Regions from separate parts of the Streptomyces sp. NPDC029526 genome, predicted to be linked through region 1. Evidence: riboswitches for the same ligand, from Rfam matches in the RefSeq annotation. Region 1 holds a riboswitch; each other region holds the start of a gene.

The links. Region 1 has a riboswitch for cyclic di-AMP ahead of AB0F01_RS30365 (transglycosylase family protein). Riboswitches for the same ligand answer to the same signal wherever they lie in the genome.
Positions count from the first base shown of each region.
Region 2: another riboswitch for cyclic di-AMP. It lies ahead of AB0F01_RS18205 (M23 family metallopeptidase); the one in region 1 lies ahead of AB0F01_RS30365 (transglycosylase family protein).
Region 3: another riboswitch for cyclic di-AMP. It lies ahead of AB0F01_RS06250 (transglycosylase SLT domain-containing protein); the one in region 1 lies ahead of AB0F01_RS30365 (transglycosylase family protein).

Region 1 covers NZ_JBEZWE010000031.1:1,319-5,425, reverse strand. The annotation lists gene eno (phosphopyruvate hydratase) at 1-788, opposite strand, end outside; gene AB0F01_RS30365 (transglycosylase family protein) at 1,379-2,089, opposite strand; cyclic di-AMP (ydaO/yuaA leader) riboswitch at 2,094-2,263, opposite strand; gene AB0F01_RS30360 (transglycosylase family protein) at 2,789-3,766, opposite strand; gene AB0F01_RS30355 (cytochrome P450) at 3,917-4,107, opposite strand, start outside.
Region 2 covers NZ_JBEZWE010000007.1:118,659-122,765, reverse strand. The annotation lists gene AB0F01_RS18210 (GntR family transcriptional regulator) at 106-801, opposite strand; gene AB0F01_RS18205 (M23 family metallopeptidase) at 1,008-1,781, opposite strand; cyclic di-AMP (ydaO/yuaA leader) riboswitch at 1,794-1,956, opposite strand; gene AB0F01_RS18200 (pitrilysin family protein) at 2,158-3,546, opposite strand; gene AB0F01_RS18195 (pitrilysin family protein) at 3,543-4,107, opposite strand, start outside.
Region 3 covers NZ_JBEZWE010000002.1:151,814-155,920, reverse strand. The annotation lists gene AB0F01_RS06255 (polyprenyl synthetase family protein) at 1-758, opposite strand, end outside; cyclic di-AMP (ydaO/yuaA leader) riboswitch at 1,315-1,477, shown strand; gene AB0F01_RS06250 (transglycosylase SLT domain-containing protein) at 1,483-1,962, shown strand; gene AB0F01_RS06245 (HAD family hydrolase) at 1,926-2,855, opposite strand; gene AB0F01_RS06240 (GNAT family N-acetyltransferase) at 3,299-4,107, shown strand, end outside.

The sequences.
Region 1 (4,107 bases):
GCCGTGCGCTCCTTGCCCTCGAAGACGTAGGAGCCGTCCTTGTAGAACTCGGAGGCGGCGACGTCGAGCGCCAGGGCGATCTGCTCGCCGGGGGTGTAGCCGGCTTCCTTGATCGCTTCGAGGATGAGGTCGAGGGCCTCGCGGTTGGAGCCGAGGTTCGGGGCGAAGCCGCCCTCGTCGCCGAGGCCGGTGGCCAGGCCCTTGCTCTTCAGGACCTTCTTCAGCGTGTGGTAGACCTCGGTGCCCCAGCGCAGGGCCTCGGAGAAGGACTCCGCGCCGATCGGGGCGATCATGAACTCCTGGATGTCCACGTTGGAGTCGGCGTGCGAGCCGCCGTTCAGGATGTTCATCATCGGCACCGGCAGCAGGTGCGCGTTGGGGCCGCCCAGGTAGCGGAACAGCGGCAGGTCGCTCGCCTCGGACGCGGCGTGGGCGACGGCCAGGGAGACACCCAGGATGGCGTTGGCGCCGAGGGAGCCCTTGTTGTCGGTGGCGTCCAGGTCGAACATGGCCTGGTCGATCAGGCGCTGCTCGGTGGCGTCGTAGCCGACCAGCTCCGGGCCGATCTGCTCGATGACGGCGAGGACGGCCTTCTCGACGCCCTTGCCCTGGTAGCGGTCGGGGTCCCCGTCCCGCAGCTCGACGGCCTCGAAGGCGCCCGTGGAGGCGCCGGAGGGAACGGCGGCACGCCCCGTGCTGCCGTCGTCGAGGCCGACCTCGACCTCGACCGTGGGGTTGCCTCGGGAGTCCAGGATTTCCCGGGCTACGACGACGTCGATGGACGGCACGAGCATCTCCTTCGTGGATGTGACGCGAGTGGGCAGGGCCTCGGTGGCTCTGCGAGACCGAGCCTAACCGGCTCCGGGCGATCGGCCATCCGGTCGCCCATCCCCTGGACATCCGTGGCTCGTGCCACGGAGTGCCGCGGGGGACAGAGCGAAGCTTAGATTGTTTCTTCGCGGAACAAAGACGGCCCGGGAGACCGTGACCGGAAAGTGCCCGGCCCGAAGCCCCGGGAGGAGCCAGGGAAGAGCCCGGGCGGAGCCCGGTGAGGAGTGCGGGAAGCCGTCCGGCGGGAACTGCGGGAAGCCGTCCGGCAGGGAGCCCGGGGCCGTTCAGCGAGACGCCCCGCACGGAGTTCGGCGAGGAGTCCGGGAAGCCGTCCGGCGGGGACTGCGGGAAGCCGTCCGGCAGGGAGCCCGGGCAGCCGTCCGGCGAGACGCCCCGCACGGAGCCCGGGGCGGTTCAGCGAGGCGCCCCGCAGGGGAGTCCGGGAGGAGTCCGGTCATGGCCCCGCCCCGGTGCGTACGGGGATCACGCACCGGGGCGGGGAGCCGGGGGCCAGGGGGCCGGGAGACGCGGCCCTGGGGCTGCTTCCTTACTTCAGGTGCAGCTGCTGACCCGGGTAGATGAGGTCGGCGTCCTGGACGACGTCGTCGTTCAGCTTGAACAGCTTGGCCCAGCCGCCCTTGACGTCGTGCTCCTCGGCGATGGAGCTGAGGGTGTCACCCTTGACGACCTTGTACTCGCCGTCGCCCTTCTTGACCTTCTTGCCGGTCGGGGTGGTGACGGTCTTCTTCTGCGCCGGGCGCTCGGCGGAGCGCGACGGCTTCTGCTGCTCGGTGGAGCGCTCGGCGGTGGAGCCGGTGTCCTGCTTCGGGGCGCTCTGCTGCGAGGCGCCACCCTGGTTCTGGGTGGAGCCGCCGCCGGTGTACGCGGCGCTGGACAGGCCCTTGCCGCAGACCGGCCAGGCACCCTTGCCCTGGCCCGCGAGGACCTTCTCGGCGATCTCGATCTGCTGGGCCTTGGTGGCCTGGTCGGCGGTGGAGGCGTACTTCGTGCCGCCGAAGCCGGCCCACGTGGAGGCGGAGAACTGCAGACCGCCGTAGTAGCCGTTGCCGGTGTTGATGGACCAGTTGCCGCCCGACTCGCACTGGGCGACGGCGTCCCACTCGGCGGCGGTGGCGGCGGAGGCGTTGCCGGCCGCCATCAGCGGGGCGGCGACGGCGGCGCCGGTCACGCCGGCGACGGCGATGGCGCGAGTGGCCTTGGACGGACGACGGTGCTTGCCCTTGCCGGAAAACAGCATGGTTGGATCCCCTCACCGACGCCTACGAGGTGAGCTGTCGGGTTCGGGCCGGTTGAGTTGCCCGGCCACGCCCCTCTCGGGACGCGGCTTCACCCCAAGCCGCACCCGGCGTTCAACCACCGGATCCGGCGCCTACCTTGGGTCCCCCGCTCCTGCCTACGGCGCACTGGTGCGACGACTGTTCCCGGGCTGCCACTGGCAGGATTCGGCGTGGCGGCAGCCGGGGCCCGCGATGGCGAGCGGTCACGACCGTAGACACGCGTTCGGCGGAATTTCAAAGACGATCACGGCTTCTGAGACCTATGTCTCACAAACTTTAAACCGGACATTCAGTACGAAACATGACGTCAACTGTCGCCGCCCGGAGGGCTGTTCGCCCGCCCCTTTCGCCCGGAACGCCCCCGGTCAGAAGCTTCTGACCGGGGGCGTTCCACCCAAGTGGGCTATTTCGGGACGCTGCTGGCGGCAGGACGGGAGAGGGCTGGCCATCCGCTCCCGGGAGAGAGCGGGTTCTCCCGTGGTTCCGAATAGGTTCGCCGCTGGATCCGGACGGGTTCGCCGTCGGATCCGGGCGGGTTCGCCACCGGCTCCGGACGGGTTCGCCGCTGGATCCGGGTGGACTCGCCACCGGCTCCGGACGGGTTCACCGCTGGATCCGGACGGGTCAACCGCTGGATCCGTACAAGGGGAACCGGCTCGTCACTGGTTCCAGGAGGAGAGCGGGCTCGTCCCCTGCGCCGACAGGGACGCTTCGGGCGTGGCGGACGGCTGGGCCGGAACGGCCGGGGTGGACGACTCGGCGGCGGACCAGAGGCCCAGGACGGCACTCACGCCCGGCGTCCCGCCCATCACTCCGCGCGCGGCACCGGCGTCCTGCGCCACGTAGCCGCCCTCCGGAGCGCCCGCACGGCCTCCGCCTCCGGCGACCTCTTCCGGGGCGGGCGCGCCACGGTGGCGGCCGGTGCCCTCCGAGGGGGTGCCGGCGGATGCGGACGGGGCGTCACCCTGGTCCGCACCGCTCTCCTTGCCCGCATTGCGGGATTTCTCACCCTCGGCGGAGGGGGAAGCCGGACTGGTGGGCGAGGCGGCCGGGTCGTCGGCCTTCCCGGTGGCGTCACCCGAACCGTCCGCGGTGCCGGTCCCGTCCGGGGTGCTCTGCGACGGGGAGGGGGTCGCGGACGGGGCGCCGGATCCGGACTCCGGGCCGGCGGGCGGGACCGAGGAGTTGCCCAGCCCCAGGGAGTTCGGAATGTCCGTTTCTTCCGTAGCGGCGCCGTCCTGTCCGGCGCCACCGCCGGACGAGTCGGGCTGGAGCCCCGCGACGAGACCGCAGGTCGCCCAGTCGCCGACACCCTCGGCGGCGAGCGCCTTGTCGGCTATCTCGATCTGCTGACGGCGGCTGGCCAGGTCGGCACTGGCCGCGTACTCGAGCCCGCCGTACTTCTCCCACTTCTCCTGGCTCATCTGGAGGCCGCCGTAGTAGCCGTTGCCACTGTTCTCGCTCCACGAGCCGCCGGTCTCGCACTCCGCGATCCGGTCCCACGTCTTGCCGTCGGCCGCACTGGCGCTGCCGGCCGCCAACAGCGGGAGGGCGATGGCGGAGCCGGTGACTCCGGCCGCGACGACGAAAGCCGGTGCCTGGCGGGGGCGACGGTGCCGACCGTTCCCGGAGAGCATGCGGAGACCTTTCACACGACAGCGGTTGCCACGCGGCGGACGCGAACTCACGTGCGCCACGCCGTTGATGGGTGAACGTATCGGGAAGGATCTCTTGTCACAAGTTAATGCCGCGCAGATCACGTGGAGATCACAGAGTGTGAGACTCTGTCATGTTTCCGCTGGTCGGGTCGGGGGCAGGGCCGCGCCGTCCGGTTCGCTCGGCTTTGCCGGAGGAGTGAATTCCACCGGCAGGGTGCGCAGTCCGCGCATGATGAGCCCGCCCCGCCAGCGCAGTTCGGCCGGATCCGCCGCCAGCCGGAGGTCCGGCAGCCGGGTCAGCAGCGTGGCGAGCGCGGTCT
Region 2 (4,107 bases), on a different contig from region 1:
AATTTGCACAGGAATCTGCACAGGAAATCCACCCTAGTATTCACCAGGCTCGTGCAGGGCGGGAAAAGCCCGCGAAAGCGTTGCCCTTTTTCTACCGTGCTCGTGTTAAGCGGGCATGCTCGGAGTGTTGACGGGACGTTTCGAGGTCCTCACGCGCTCCGCGAGGTCGGCACCGGACAGCGGGCGCAGCCGATGGGCGGGGTGGGTCCGCTCCAGCAGCCGTGCGGTGGCCTCCCGGGCGCGCTCGCCGTCGCCACGGGCCACGGCGTCCACGACCAGGCCGCGGTCGGCCCACGTCTGCACCGGGTCGGGCGCTTCCTCCACCGCGTACATCCAGGCGATCTTGTGCCGCAGTCCGGTCAGGGTCGAGGCCAGCGTGGGGCTGCCCGCCGCCTGGGCCAGCGTCTCGTGGAACCAGCCGGTCAGGGAGCGCAGGTCGTCGCTGCTGCCCCCGCGGGCCCGCTGCTGTCCCAGGCGGACCAGCCCCCGCAGCACCTTCAGGTGGGCGTCGGTGCGGCGCCGGGCGGCCCGGGCGGCACCGAGGGGTTCCAGGAGCAGACTCATCTCCAGCAGGTCCGCGGCCTCCCGCTCGGTGGGCTCGGCGACGCACGCGCCCGCGTGCCGCCGGGTCACCACGAACCCCTCCGCCTCCAGCGTGCGCAGCGCCTCGCGCACCGGCACCCGGGACACGCCGTAGCGGCGGGCCAGGAGTTCCTCGGTGAGCCGGCTGCCGCGCGCATGGACGCCGGCGACGATGTCGTCGCGGATCGCGGCGCACACCGAGTGCGCGGGAACACGCATGAGCGACCTCCGGTTCGATTCCCGGGAAACGCCGCGTCGGCGGACGTCCTTTCCGTGACTCTAAAGCAATGCGCGGGATTCATTGAGGGACGGAGAACATTCCTGCTTGTTTTTCGGCCACCCTGTGCGCGTGACGCGAAAAGCCCCGGCTCGGCGAGCCGGGGCTTTTCGGGTGTTCCGGGCGCGGACCGCGGCCGGAAGGGGTGTCAGAGGGAGACGCCGTGCGCGCGCAGGTACGCGACGGGGTCGAGGTCCGAACCGTACTCGGCGCTGGTGCGCGCCTCGAAGTGCAGGTGCGCCCCCGTGACGTTGCCGGTGGAACCGGAGAGACCGATCTGCTGGCCCGGCGTGACCTCCTGGCCGACCGAGACGCCGATGGACGACAGGTGGCCGTACTGGGTGTAGGTGCCGTCGTGCATCCTGATGACGACCTGGTTGCCGTAGGCCCCGCCCCAGCCGGCCTCGACGACCGTGCCACGGCCGACGGACTGCACGGGGGTGCCGTTCGCGGCGTGGAAGTCGACCCCGGTGTGGCTGCCGGAGGACCAGACGGCGCCGCCGGTCTTGTAGCCGGTGGACACGTAGGAACCGGGGATCGGCGAGACGAACGCGTCGAGGCGCTCGCGCTCGGCCTCGCGGGCGGCGCGTTCCTGCGCCTCGCGGGCCCGCTCCGCCTCCTCGGCGGCCTTCTTGCGGGCGGCCTTCTCGGCCGCCTTGCGGGCCTCGGCCTCGGCGGCCTCGCGGGCCGCCTCGTGCTGCGCGGCGGCCTGGGCGTCGATCTGGTCGGCGACCGTGTCGCCGAGGGTGACGACGGGGGTGATGCCGGTCTGGGCCGCGGCGGGCTCGGCGGCCATCGCGGGGGCCGCGAGGGAACCGGCGACACCGGAACCGGCGAGGGCCGCGACGCCCGCGGCGCGGGCGGTGCCGCGACGGACGCGGCTGGGGCGGCGGTGCTTGCCGGCGGCGTGGGTGAACGCCATGTACAGGCTGGTCCTTTCCTTCCCTCTCGCCTACCGGGTTAGCTGACGGGTTCGGAGCAGGAAGGTCTCCTACGGACCCCCTCGCGACACGCGCGGGCGTCCGATGCACCCCTGGGGACGGTGGGTCCCCGGCTCCCCTGACTCGCGCCGTACGGGGATTCGGCGATGGCTGTCCGGTGCCGCGGGTGCGGCGCACTGCCCGACGAACAGCCCGCACGAAGCTATGCGGGAGGCCGCTCGATCCTCAAACGGATCGGGGTATTTGTAGCGCACACCACAGGGCAGACAGACATCCTCCGCCCCAATTCGGGCATACGGGCGCCCTGGTGACGTTCCCGTCACCAGGGCGCCGTGCGCGCGGAAACTGCGCGGGGTCCTACTCGGCCGCCACCACGGTCACTTCGCCGATCCCGAGGGCCTCCACGGGCGCCTTGATCTGCGCCGCGTCGCCGACGAGGACGGTCACCAGCCGGTCGACCGGGAAGGCGTTGACGACCGCCGCGGTGGCCTCCACGGTGCCGGTCGCGGCCAGTTGCCGGTACAGCTCGGCCTGGTAGTCGTCGGGCAGGTGCTGCTCCACCTGGTCCGCCAGAGTGCTCGCGACCGCCGCGGCGGTCTCGTACTTCAGGGGCGCCACGCCCACCAGGTTCTGCACCGCGACGTCCCGCTCGGCGTCGGTGAGGCCGTCGGCGGCAAGCGTGCGCAGCACGTTCCACAGGTCCTGCAGTGCGGGCCCGGTGTTGGGGGTGTCCACGGAACCGCTGATGGCGAGCATGGCCGCGCCCGTGCCGTCCGGCGCGGACCGCAGGACCTGGGCGAAGGAGCGGACGCCGTAGGTGTAGCCCTTCTCCTCGCGCAGGACGCGGTCCAGGCGGGAGGTGAGGGTGCCCCCGAGGCAGTACGTGCCGAGGACCTGGGCGGGCCACACCCGGTCGTGCCGGTCGGCGCCGACGCGGCCGATGAGCAGCTGGGTCTGGACGGCTCCCGGACGGTCGACGATCACGACCCGCCCGGTGTCGTCGGCGGTCACCGGCGGAACGGGCCGGGGCTGCCCCGGCGAACCGGTCCACGCGCCGAGGGTGTCCCCGAGCAGCGCGTCCAGGTCGATGCCCGTGAGGTCACCGACCACCACCACGGTGGCCGTGGCGGGCCGCACGTGCCGCTCGTAGAAGGCGCGCACGGCCGCCGCGTCGATGCCCTCGACGGTCTCCTCGGTGCCCTGGCGGGGGCGCGACATGCGCGCGTCGGCGGGGAACAGCTCCTTGGAGAGCTCCTTGGCCGCCCGGCGCGAGGGGTTGGCCAACTCGTGCGGGATCTCGTCGAGGCGGTTGCGGACCAGCCGCTCCACCTCGCTGTCGGCGAAGGCCGGCGCCCTCAGGGCGTCGGCGAGCAGCCCGAGGCCCTTGGTGAGCCGGGAGGCCGGCACCTCCAGGCTGAGGCGGACACCGGGGTGGTCGGCGTGCGCGTCCAGGGTGGCGCCGCAGCGCTCCAGTTCGGCGGCGAAGTCCTCGGCGGAGTGCTTGTCGGTGCCCTCGGAGAAGGCCCGCGCCATGATCGTGGCGACGCCGTCGAGACCCGCCGGCTCCGCCTCCAGCGGCGCGTCGAGGACCACCTCGACGGCGACGACCTGCTGGCCGGGGCGGTGGCAGCGCAGCACGGTCAGGCCGTTGTCGAGCGTGCCGCGCTCGGGGGCCGGGAAGGCCCAGGGCTTGGCGTCGCCCGCCTGCGGCTGCGGGTGGAAGTCCATCGGGGCGAGCTCGGTCACTTCGCCGTCTCCTCGTTCTCGTCGGTGCCGGCGGCCACGGCGGCCTGTGCGGGGTCCTCGTCCCCGGCGGCGAGGGGCTCGTAGACGAGCACCGCGCGGTTGTCGGGGCGCAGGCGGGCCTTGGCGACCTCCTGCACCTCCTCGGCCGTCACCTCCAGGACCCGGCTCACCGCGGTCAGGGCGAGCTGCGGGTCGCCGAACAGGACGGCGTACCGGCACAGTTCGTCGGCACGGCCCGCGACCGTGCCGAGCCGGTCCAGCCACTCGCGCTCCAACTGGGCCTGCGCGCGTTCCATCTCCTCGGCCGTGGGGCCCTCCTCGGCGAACCGGGCGAGCTCCTCGTCCACGGCCGCCTCGATCACCGGCACCTCGACGTCACCGGACGTCTTCACGTCCAGCCAGCCCAGGGACGGCGCCCCGGCGAGCCGCAGCAGGCCGAACCCGGCGGCGACGGCGGTGCGGTCGCGGCGCACCAGCCGGTTGTAGATGCGCGACGACTCCCCGCCGCCCAGGACGGTGAGCGCCAGGTCCGCCGCGTCGCACGCCCGGGTGCCGTCCTCC
Region 3 (4,107 bases), on a different contig from region 1:
CGCAGGCGCAGCACCGGCAGGGTGGCGACGCCCTCGCGCAGGTCCGTGCCCGGGGTCTTGCCCGACTCGTGGGAGTCGGAGGCGATGTCCAGGACGTCGTCGGCGAGCTGGAACGCGACGCCGAGGCGTTCGCCGTACTGGGTGAGCACGTCCACGACCGTGTCGTCGGCGCCGGACATCATGGCGCCGAACCGGCAGGAGACCGCGACGAGGGAGCCGGTCTTGCCGCCGAGCACGTCCAGGTAGTGCTCCACGGGGTCCCGGCCGTCCTGCGGGCCCGCCGTCTCCAGGATCTGCCCGGTGACGAGCCGCTCGAACGCCACGGCCTGCACGCGGACGGCCTCGGGGCCGAGGTCGGCCAGGATCTGCGAGGCCCGGGCGAAGAGGAAATCGCCGGTGAGGACGGCGACGGAGTTGCCCCAGCGGGTGTTGGCGCTGGGGACCCCGCGCCGCACGGCGGCCTCGTCCATCACGTCGTCGTGGTACAGCGTGGCCAGGTGGGTCAGCTCCACCACCACGGCCGACGGCACGATGCCGGGCGCGTAGGGGTCGCCGAACTGGGCGGAGAGCATCACCAGCAGCGGCCGGAACCGCTTCCCGCCGGCCCGCACCAGGTGCTGGGCGGCCTCCGTGATGAAGGGGACCTCACTCTTGGTGGCCTCGAGCAGCCCTTCCTCGACAGCCGTCATCCCGGCCTGGACATCGGCTTCCAGAGCCTGGTCCCGCACGCTCAGCCCGAACGGCCCGACGACGGTCACGAGGGGTCTCCTGTCTGCTGGTGTCCACTGGCGTTTACACGGTTTGTCGATAGGTCGCTGCCATCACTCAAGTCAGCGTATCCGGTCATGTTTCGATCACCGCCAGGGCCCGGGGATACGGGCCGGGCAGGAGACGATCAGGACCGGCCCGTTTTCGATCGGATGACAACAGGGAACATTTTCCGACTTTCCGGGGCGAATCTCTGCGCACTCCGGGCCACTCCTCGACATGCGCACCATCCTGCCCGTCCCGACGCCCGATTTGCCGCAATTACCAAGCGAATTCCCCTTGGCGTGAAATGCTCCGACGGCCCCCGGCCCGTGAGGTCGGTCACGCGCCACCCGACAGAGGGACGACGGGCGCGAGCCGCCGGTTCCCCGTTGCCCCGTGGCGAGTTGGGCCGTGGCGACCGCAAAGGATCAAGTGGCGCAAACCGCCCATGTCAAGATCAAGCAGCGTTTACCGTGACGGCCGCACTTGTTCCCGGCGTGTGCTCTCGCATACGTTCCGGGCCGCCGGGCGGACGCCGAATCCTGCCGCCGCCCGCACCACCCATCGACGAACTCACTCACGCACGGCAGGAGCGGGGGACCCAGGTAAGTCGCCGGGACGGCCACGCGCCGGAACGGCTCGGGGTGAAGCCGTGCCCGCAGGGGCACGGCCGGACACTCTCCCGTCCGAACCCGACAGCTCACCTCGCAGGCGTAGGAGAGGAACACAGACATGCCTGCATCCGGTCAGCTCCGCCGCTTCGGCGGTCGCCGTCTCGCCCGCACCCTCGCCGTGGCCGGCACCGGCGTCGCCGTGGCCGCCCTGCCGCTGTTCGGCGCCTCCAACGCCGCGGCGGCCACCCCGGCCGCCGCCACCGCGGCGACGGTGTACCCGAACAACCTCGACGGCTGGATCCGCGAGTCGCTGTCCGTCATGGCCCAGCACGGCATCCCCGGCTCCTACGAGGGCATCCACCGCAACATCATCCGCGAGTCCTCGGGCAACCCGCAGGCCATCAACCTGTGGGACTCCAACGCCGCCAAGGGCACCCCGTCCAAGGGCCTGCTCCAGGTCATCGACCCGACCTTCGCCGCCTACCACGTGCCCGGCACCGTCTACGACCCGTACGACCCGGTCGCCAACATCACGGCGGCCTGCAACTACGCGGCCGACCGCTACGGCTCCATCGACAACGTCTTCGGGGCGTACTGAGCCACCACCCTCCCCGCGGCGGGCGGGGACGGGACACCCGGGGCGGACGGGTGCGGCACGTGTTGGGGCACGTGCGGCACCGGCCCCCCGCCGAACAGTCGCTCGAGGACGACGGCCACGCCGTCGTCCTCGTTCGTCGTGGTGACCTCGTCGGCCACCGCCTTCAGCTCCGGGTGGGCGTTGGCCATCGCGACACCTCGGGCCGCCCAGTCGAACATGGGGATGTCGTTGGGCATGTCACCGAATGCGAGGGTGTCCGCCGGACTCAGGCCCAGGTGCCCGGCCGCCAGCGCCAGGCCGGTCGCCTTGGTGATCCCGCACGGCTGGAGCTCCACCGTGCCCGGCCCCGACATGGTGACGGTGGCCAGCGAGCCGATCACCGAACGGGCCGTCGCCGCCAGCTCGTCGTCGGACAGCACCGGGTGGCGCAGCAGCACCTTGCTGATCGGCCGCGCCCACAGGTCCGAGCGCCGCTCCACCCGCACCGCGGGCAGCGTGGGATGCGGCATCCGGTAACCCGGCTCGATCAGCGTGAGCCCGTCGACCCCGTCCTGGTCGACCGCCGCGTACACCTCCCCCGTCTCCGCCTCGATCTTGCCGAGCGCGGTCTCCGCCAGCTCCCGGTCCAGGGTCACCGACCACAGCAGCCGGTCCGTCCCCGCGTCGTACACCTGCGCGCCCTGCCCGCACACCGCGAGCCCCGTGCAGCCGAGGTCCTCCAGGAGGGGGCGCACCCGGGGGGCCGGCCGTCCCGTCACCACCAGATGCCGGGCACCGGCCCGCGTGGCCTGCGCGAGCGCGGCGAGGGTCCGGTCCGACAGGGTGTCGTCGCCGCGCAGCAGCGTCCCGTCCAGGTCGGTGGCGATGAGTGAATATGCGGTGGGTGCGGCCATGATCAGAGAATACGGACAGCGCACGCCCCCCATTCACCACGTCGGGCCCCCCGCTCCTCGCATCCGCCCCGCCCCGCCACCGCGCGCCACCCCGGCCGCACGCGCCCGACCGCCCCGTCGGGCCGGCTGCGCGCGCCCGACCACCCCGCCCCGCAGGGCCGGCCGCCCGCCGCCCGCCGCCCGCCGCCCGGTACGACGGTCTTGGAGCGTGCCCGGACCGACGGCCCCGGACCGACGGCTCCGGACCGACCGCCCCGGACCGACCGCCTCGGACCGACGGCCCCGGACCGACCGCCCCGGAGCGTGCCCGGTCGTCGACGGTTTGTGCACCAGGTGGCAAAAAGGGCAGGACGCCACCTACCGGCCATCGGTCCCCGGCGGTACCTTCCAAGGGTCCAGGGGGGACTTGATCGGGGGGTCGGGTGAACAGTGGACGCACGCGTGTGCTGAGGCCGGAGGAGCTCGGCGAGGGGGAGAGGGAACGGTGGCGTGCCCTGCGCGCCGCCGCGGACACACCGCGCAATCCGTTCATGGAACCGGAGTTCACCACGGCCGTCGGACGGGTCCGGCCGCGGGCCCGGGTCGCCGTGGTGTACGAGGGCGCGGAGCCGGCCGGCTTCCTGCCGTACGAACGGGGGCCGTGGGGGCAGGGCCGGGCGATCGGGCTGGGGGTGTCGGACTGCCAGGGAGCGATCCTGGCGCCGGGGGCGGTCCCGGACGCCCGTGAACTGCTGCGCGCCTGCTCCCTGTCCAGCTTCGCCTTCGACAACCTGGAGGCGGACCAGCCGCTGTTCGTGCCGTACGCGGCCGAGGAGCACGCCACCTACGTCATCGACGTGGAGAAGGGCTACGAGACCTACGAGTCGGTGCTGCGCACGCAGTCGCCGAAGTTCCTGAAGACCACGCTGGCCAAGGAGCGCCGGCTCGGCCGCCAGGTCGGTCCGGTCCGGTTCGTCCTCGACGAACGCGACCCGGCCGCGCTGCGCACGCTCATGGAGTGGAAGTCGGCGCAGTACCGCAGGACGGGCCGGCGCGACCGGTTCGCGCAGGAGTGGATCGCCCGGCTGGTGGCCCGCCTCGCGGAGACCCGGGCCGAGCAGTGCACGGGCACGCTGTCGGTCCTCCACGCCGGCGACCGTCCCGTCGCCGCCCACTTCGGCCTGCGCTCCGCCTCGGTGCTGGCCTGCTGGTTCCCGGCCTACGATCCGGAGTTCGCGAAGTACTCGCCCGGGCTGGTGCTGCACCTGCGGAT